2 regions of the Nocardia sp. NPDC004260 genome follow, and region 1 is predicted to be linked to the other one. Evidence: predicted binding sites of a transcription regulator. Region 1 holds the regulator's gene; the other holds the start of a gene.
What was found. The regulator HspR, encoded in region 1, represses chaperone genes until heat shock. The targets are predictions, from matches to a motif close to ANNTGAGTNNNNNNNACTCANNT.
Positions count from the first base shown of each region.

Region 2: the regulator HspR is predicted to act here: its motif matches at 1,609-1,631, upstream of lon (endopeptidase La).

Region 1 is NZ_JBSGEZ010000006.1:67,257-70,673, reverse strand. Features, by position in the region: gene grpE (nucleotide exchange factor GrpE) at 1-243, shown strand, start outside; gene dnaJ (molecular chaperone DnaJ) at 268-1,428, shown strand; gene ACWEO7_RS05945 (heat shock protein transcriptional repressor HspR) at 1,428-1,847, shown strand; gene ACWEO7_RS05940 (FAD-binding oxidoreductase) at 2,377-3,417, shown strand, end outside.
Region 2 is NZ_JBSGEZ010000070.1:8,042-11,458, reverse strand. Features, by position in the region: gene ACWEO7_RS30470 (hypothetical protein) at 84-1,439, opposite strand; gene lon (endopeptidase La) at 1,709-3,417, shown strand, end outside.

The DNA of each region.
Region 1 (3,417 bases):
CTCGAGGAGTTCGGTTCGGAGGGCGAGCCTTTCGACCCGACCCTGCACGAGGCCGTGCAGCACGAGGGCTCCGGCCACGACCCGGTGATCGGCATTGTGATGCGCAAAGGCTATCGCTTCGGCGATAGGGTGCTTCGGCACGCGCTCGTCGGGGTAACCGACGGCGTAGCCGATCTGACGGAAAACGCTGTTCAACCTACTGAAGAGGCATCGGATGTTGATGCCGGCGCGAACGATCAATAAGGACGCGAGAGGAGGAGATGCTCGGTGAGCCAACGGGAGTGGATCGAAAAGGACTTCTACAAGGAGCTGGGTATTTCCTCCGGCGCCTCGCAGGACGAGATCAAGAAGGCCTATCGCAAGCTCGCCAGGGACTTGCATCCGGACGCCAACCACGGTGACACCAAAGCCGAGGAGCGGTTCAAGGCCGTCAGCGAGGCGCACGCCGTGCTGTCGGATCCGGCCAAGCGCAAGGAGTACGACGACACCCGCAAGCTCTTCGCGGGTGGCGGCTACGGTCGCGGTGGCTTCGGCGGCGGCACCGGTGGTGGCTTCTCGCAGGAGTTCAACCTCGGGGACATCTTCGGCGGCGCCGCCGGTGCCGCCGACGGTGGCCTCGGCGACCTGCTCGGCGGTCTGTTCAACCGGGGCGGCACGCGGTCGGCGAGCCGCCCCAGGCGCGGGGCCGACGTGGAGACCGAGACGACGCTCGGTTTCCGGGAAGCGGCCCAGGGCGTCACGGTCCCGCTGCGGATGACCAGCCCCTCGCCGTGCACGACGTGTCACGGCAGCGGCGCCAAACCGGGCACGAGTCCGCGAGTCTGCCCGATCTGCAACGGGACCGGCATCGTCAGCCGCAACCAGGGCGCGTTCGGCTTCAGCGAGCCGTGCGACGAGTGCCGGGGCAGCGGGTCGATCATCGACGACCCGTGCCTCGACTGCCAGGGCAGCGGCATCCAGAACCGCACGCGCACCATCACGGTGCGGATTCCTCCCGGAGTCGGTGACGGTCAACGGATCCGGCTGGCCGGTCAGGGCGAGGCGGGACTGCGCGGGGCGCCCTCGGGCGACCTGTATGTCACCGTCCACGTCAGCCAGGACAAGGTCTTCGGCCGCAACGGCGACGACCTGACCCTGGTACTGCCGGTCAGTTACAGCGAATTGGTCCTCGGTACAACGGTTTCGGTACCCACTCTGGATGGCCGGGTCGGCGTCAAGGTGCCTCCGGGTACCGCCGACGGCCGCACCTTGCGGGTACGCGGCCGTGGCGTGCCCAAGCGCGGCGGCGGCGCGGGCGACCTACTGGTGACGGTGAAGGTCGCGATTCCGCAGAAGCTGGACAACGACGCCGTCGAGGCGCTGAAGCGCTACCAGGAGGCGGAACGGGCCGGCGGATTCGACCCACGTGCGGGATGGGCAGGTGCGTGATGTCCTCCGAACCGAAGAACGCGTCCGGCGGGTCGCGGGCCGAGTTCTTCATGATCTCGGTCGCGGCCCAGCTGGCCGGCATGCACGCGCAGACGCTGCGCACGTATGACCGTCTGGGACTGGTCACGCCGCAACGTACTTCGGGCGGTGGTCGGCGCTACTCGGCCCGGGACGTGGAGCTGCTGCGCGAGGTGCAGCGGCTTTCCCAGGACGAGGGCGTCAACCTGGCGGGCATCAAGCGCATCATCGAACTGACCAATCAGGTGGAGGAACTGCGCCAGCAGGTCGCGGAACTGTCGGCCGAGCTGGAGCGGACGCGGGCGGCGTACCGCCCGGATCTCGCTCCGCAGCAGCGCAGTACCGCGCTGGTCGTCTGGCAGCCGCGGCACCGTCGTGAGGACGGTCAGCGCAGACGATAACCGGCACGACGACGGCCCCGGCCTCGGTCGCACATCGCGATCCGGCGCCGGGGCCGTCGTCGTGCGCGGGCATTGTCACAAAGATTTGCTGAAGATAAACCAGAACATGTTCAGCGGAAGCGGTGCGGCATCGTATATTTCGTTGTCGCATCGACTGGACATTTCACCATAGATCAGTTTACGTAACTGGTTCGGCCTACCCGATTCGATCTACCTCGAGTGGGCGCCATGTTGCCCTGAAGTCGCTAGAACAGACCAATCGGGACGTAATTCCGCAAGAGGGCCTTACCAATTCGGTGTGCACGCGACTGATTTTGTGCCGAATCCCTGGTCTTACAGTCGGTTTCTCTGGCGTGTCGCCCTGGGGATCCTCGTTTAGACGAAATTGAGCGCGGTATGTTCCTTCGAAAGATTCCGTTGCTGGCAAACCTCGCCTACACTCCTTGCCATCGGCTGCTGTCGAGTGGCCCGCAGCACCTCACTCGTCGGCATGGTTCGTGAACGAGTGCGAAATGGGGTTGTGAGACCAATGGATTCACGCACTGTCGCTTTGATCAGAACTACGTTCAAGGCGGTTGCTGCGGAGGATGGGGGGCCGGAGAAACTGGCGAGATCGTTCTACGCGATCTTGTTCACCGACTACCCGCACGTCCGCGATTTCTTTCCCGCCGCGATGGACTCCCAGCGCGACCGCCTGGTCAAGGCGATCTCCTATGCGCTGGACCGGTTGGAGGAGCCCGACAAGCTGCTGCCCTTCCTGGCCCAGCTCGGCAGGGATCACCGCAAGTACGGCGTGCAGCCCGCGCACTACGCCGCCGTCGCCACCGCGCTGAAGAACGCCGTGAAGGTGTTCGCCGGCACCGAGATGTGGACCGACGAGGTGGACCGCGCCTGGGACGAGGGCCTGCAGATCATCTCCGACACCATGATCGGCGCGGCGGAGAAGGAGACCACGCCGTCGGTGTGGACCGGCACGGTGATCGAGCGCCGCGAGGTGCTGCGCAACCTGGTCGTCGTCCGGCTGCAACTGGATCAGCCGATGCGCTACGCCGCGGGCCAGTACTTGAGCGTGCAGGTTCCGTCGCGGCCGCGCATGTGGCGCTATCTCTCGCCCGCCGTACCGGCGAATGCCAACGGTGAGATCGAGTTCCACGTCCGCAGCGTGCTCGGCGGCTGGGTCAGCTCGGCCATCGTCGGCCAGACCGTCGTCGGCGACCAATGGCTGCTCGGCTCGCCACTCGGCGGCCTGGGTGTTCCGCGCAACGCCAAACGCAAGATGCTGATGGTCGGCTGCGGCACCGGGATCGCGCCGCTGCGCGCGCAGCTGATGTCGATGGCGATGCGGCGGTCCAATCCGAAGGTGCATCTGTTCGTCGGCGGCCACCATCCCTGCGACCTCTACGACCTGGAGACCCTGAGCAAGCTGGCGATGGCCAACCGCTGGCTCACGGTCACGCCGGTGAGCGAGCACGACGAAAACCCCTGGTGGTACGCGGAACCGGAGGAGCCGCGCACCACCTGGCCCGGCCTGGAACCCCGCGTCACCGGCCAGATCGGCAAGGTCGTCGCC
Region 2 (3,417 bases), on a different contig from region 1:
CTCGTGTGCCACCGTCGTCCAGCATCGCAGCGAGCCCAAAAAAAGGCAAGCACGCTTGTTTTATATTGTGGGCGGCGGCCCTGCTACCAGCCGAAAAGGATCAAGTGGGCGGCTCCAACGACGAGGCCGAGGACCGCGCCGTGCAGATACAGCAGCCAGGCGTCCTGCTCGACGGAGGCGTAGAACATCTCCATGAACTCCCCCGGCGTGAGCCGCCGCAGCTTACGCGCGGCGAACTCGTCGATGGTCTTGGCCTGCTCCCGGGTGAATTCCTCGTCCTCGACCAGGGTCGGCGCCAAGCCGACCGCGGCGCCCGCCGCGCCCACCGTGAGGTTGTCGAACTGGCGACGCCCCAGCGCCGCCCGCACGAGTGTGGTGGTCGGCCCGAGCTGACGATGGATCTCGTCAGCGATCAAGCGCTCCAGCAACTGCCTGGTCTTGTCCCCGTTCGGGCCTTCCAGCAGCTCCTTGGACAGATTCGGCAGCGTCAGCACCTGGTAGGCCAGGATGTGCGCCAGATCGGTCGCCGCTTGCGGCTGCCGTTTGGCCAGCAGTGCTTGCTTCCACAGGTACTTGTACCTCGGTTGCGGATCGCCCGGCTCGAACACCATCTTCACCGCGATGACGTTCACGATCACGCCGATCGCCGCCGAGGCGAGCAGCACGATCACCCAGCCGGGGGCCAAGCCCAGCACCGGAATCTGCTGGTGCACGTGCAGGTACAGAGCCAGCAGCACGCCGAAGGGCGCGCCGAGCAAGCCGATGCGCACCATGAAGCGCAGTTCGGGCGCCGCGATGGTGGTGGTCAAGTCCTCGAGAATGGCCGGGTTGTCCTGCAGGTAGCGGATCACGAAACCCTTGATGCCGATCAACTGGTCGACGTTGTCGCCCAGCGACGCGAACGCGCGGCGCGACAGTGTGGGCAGTTCCCGGTCCACTCGCTGGTAGATGAGCTGCTTGGCGGCGCGCGGCACGGTACGCCACAGGTCCGCGTTCTCCCGGTACATCAGCTCGTCCACCAGCGGGCGCACCTGCTGCCGCGCCAGCACCGCGATGTAGTCGGCGATGCCGTCGAGATCGAGTTCTTGGATGAAATCTTTAGGGCTGCCGATCCGCATCAGGGCCTTGTCCACGCAGATGCTGGCCATCTTCTCCGCCCGCGCCGGGATGAAGCCCTGGAATCCGAGACGGCGGCCGTCGCCGGAGAAGGTCGGCAGCACTTGCACCCGGCGGGGGAAGTATGGATAGAGCACGTGCAGGCCCGGGATGCGGATGCCGCGAAAAACGACCGGCGAAAACAGCATCAGCACGCCGGTCCAGTTCGTCAGCCATCCCGCCAGCGCGCTGAAGATCGGGAACGTGATCAGGTCGACCACGAATTTCGGCTGCCCGGTCACGCTCTCCCAGTCGATGAACACGCCGGCGGCGAGCGACGACATCGATGGGACTCCCTAAGCCGATCCGGCGGTACCGCCGGTATGAGATATCAAGGCCCCAACGTTCTCATTGCCTTGGACGGGGTGTCAACGCGAAGCGTGGGCCGTACCGGTCGGAACTTCGCCGTCAGCGAACGGACCGGTCGGGGTGGAACAAACCAGCACACCCTGGGGTTGAGTAGGCATCGCTCAACTTTTGGAAGGTCGAAGACGTGACTACACCTCAGAACCTGCCGGTGCTGTTCCTGACCGATCCGATCGTGCTGCCGGGCATGGTCGTGCCCATCGAACTGGACGAATCGGCGCAGGCCGCGATCGATGCCGCGCGCGCCGCCAAGACCGACGCCGTGCTGCTCGCGCCGCGGCTGAACGAGGGCTACGCCACCTACGGCGTGGTCGCCACCATCGAACAGGTCGGCCGGATGCGCGGCGGAGCCCCGGCGGCCGTCCTCAAGGCCGAACGGCGCGCCAAGATCGGGCACGGTGTCACCGGACCGGGGGCCGCGCTGTGGGTCGAGGCCGAGCCGGTCGAGACGCCTGCTCCGGACGGCCGCACGAAGGAACTGGCCGCCGAATACAAGAAGCTGGTCGTCTCGGTGCTGCAACGCCGCGAGGCCTGGCAGATCATCGATGCGGTCAATCAGCTGACCGACCCGTCGGCCATCGCCGACACCGCGGGTTACGCCCCGTACCTGACTTCCGAGCAGAAGCGTGAACTGCTCGAGACCCCCGACGCGGCCGAGCGGCTGACCACGCTGATCGAGTGGACCAAGGCGCACATCGCCGAGGCCGAGATCAGCGAGAAGATCAGCGAAGACGTGCGCGAGGGCATGGAGAAGAGCCAGCGCGAATTCCTGCTGCGCCAGCAACTCAACGCGATCCGCAAGGAACTCGGCGAGGACGAGCCCGACGGCGCCGACGACTACCGCACCCGCGTCGAGCAGGCCGACCTGCCCGACACCGTGCGTGAGGCGGCGCTGCGCGAAGTCGGCAGGCTGGAGCGTGCCAGCGATCAGAGCCCGGAATCCGGCTGGATCCGGACCTGGCTGGACACCGTGCTCGAGCTGCCGTGGACGGTGAAGACCACCGACAGCGCCGACGTCTCGGCTGCCCGCGCGGTGCTGGACGCCGACCACCACGGCTTGGAAGAGGTCAAGGACCGCATGGTCGAGTACCTGGCGGTCCGCGCTCGCCGGGCCGCCCGTGGCCTGGAAGTGGTCGGCGGACGCGGGTCCGGCGCGGTGCTGGTGCTGGTCGGCCCGCCCGGCGTGGGCAAAACCTCGCTGGGAGAGTCCGTGGCGCGAGCCCTCGGCCGCAAGTTCGTCCGCGTGGCCCTCGGCGGCGTGCGCGACGAGGCCGAGATCCGCGGTCACCGCCGCACCTACGTCGGCGCGCTGCCCGGCCGGATCGTGCGGGCCATGAAGGAAGCCGGTTCGATGAACCCGGTCGTCCTGCTGGACGAGATCGACAAGGTCGGCTCGGACTTCCGCGGCGACCCGGCGGCCGCGCTGCTCGAGGTGCTGGACCCGGCGCAGAACCACACGTTCCGCGATCACTACCTGGATCTGGACCTCGACCTGTCCGACGTGCTGTTCATCGCGACCGCGAACGTCATGGAGACCATCCCCGGCCCGCTGCTGGACCGGATGGAACTGATCACCGTCGACGGCTACACCGAGGACGACAAGGTGGCCATCGCGCGCGACTTCCTGGTGCCGCGGCAGCTGGAGCGCAACGCGCTGACCGCCGAGGAGGTGTCGATCAGCGAGGAAGCGCTGCGCGAGATCGCCGCCGACTACACCAGGGAGGCCGGGGTCAGGCAGATGGAGCGGCTGATCGCCAAGGCGCTGCGCAAAGCGGCCACGCGGCTGTCGGAGCGCGAAACCGGATCGGGTTACGACCCGGAATTGGGTTACGACGTCCAGCGTGACGCCGGAGCCCTGACGATCGGTCTGGACGACCTGAAGGACTACTTGGGTCG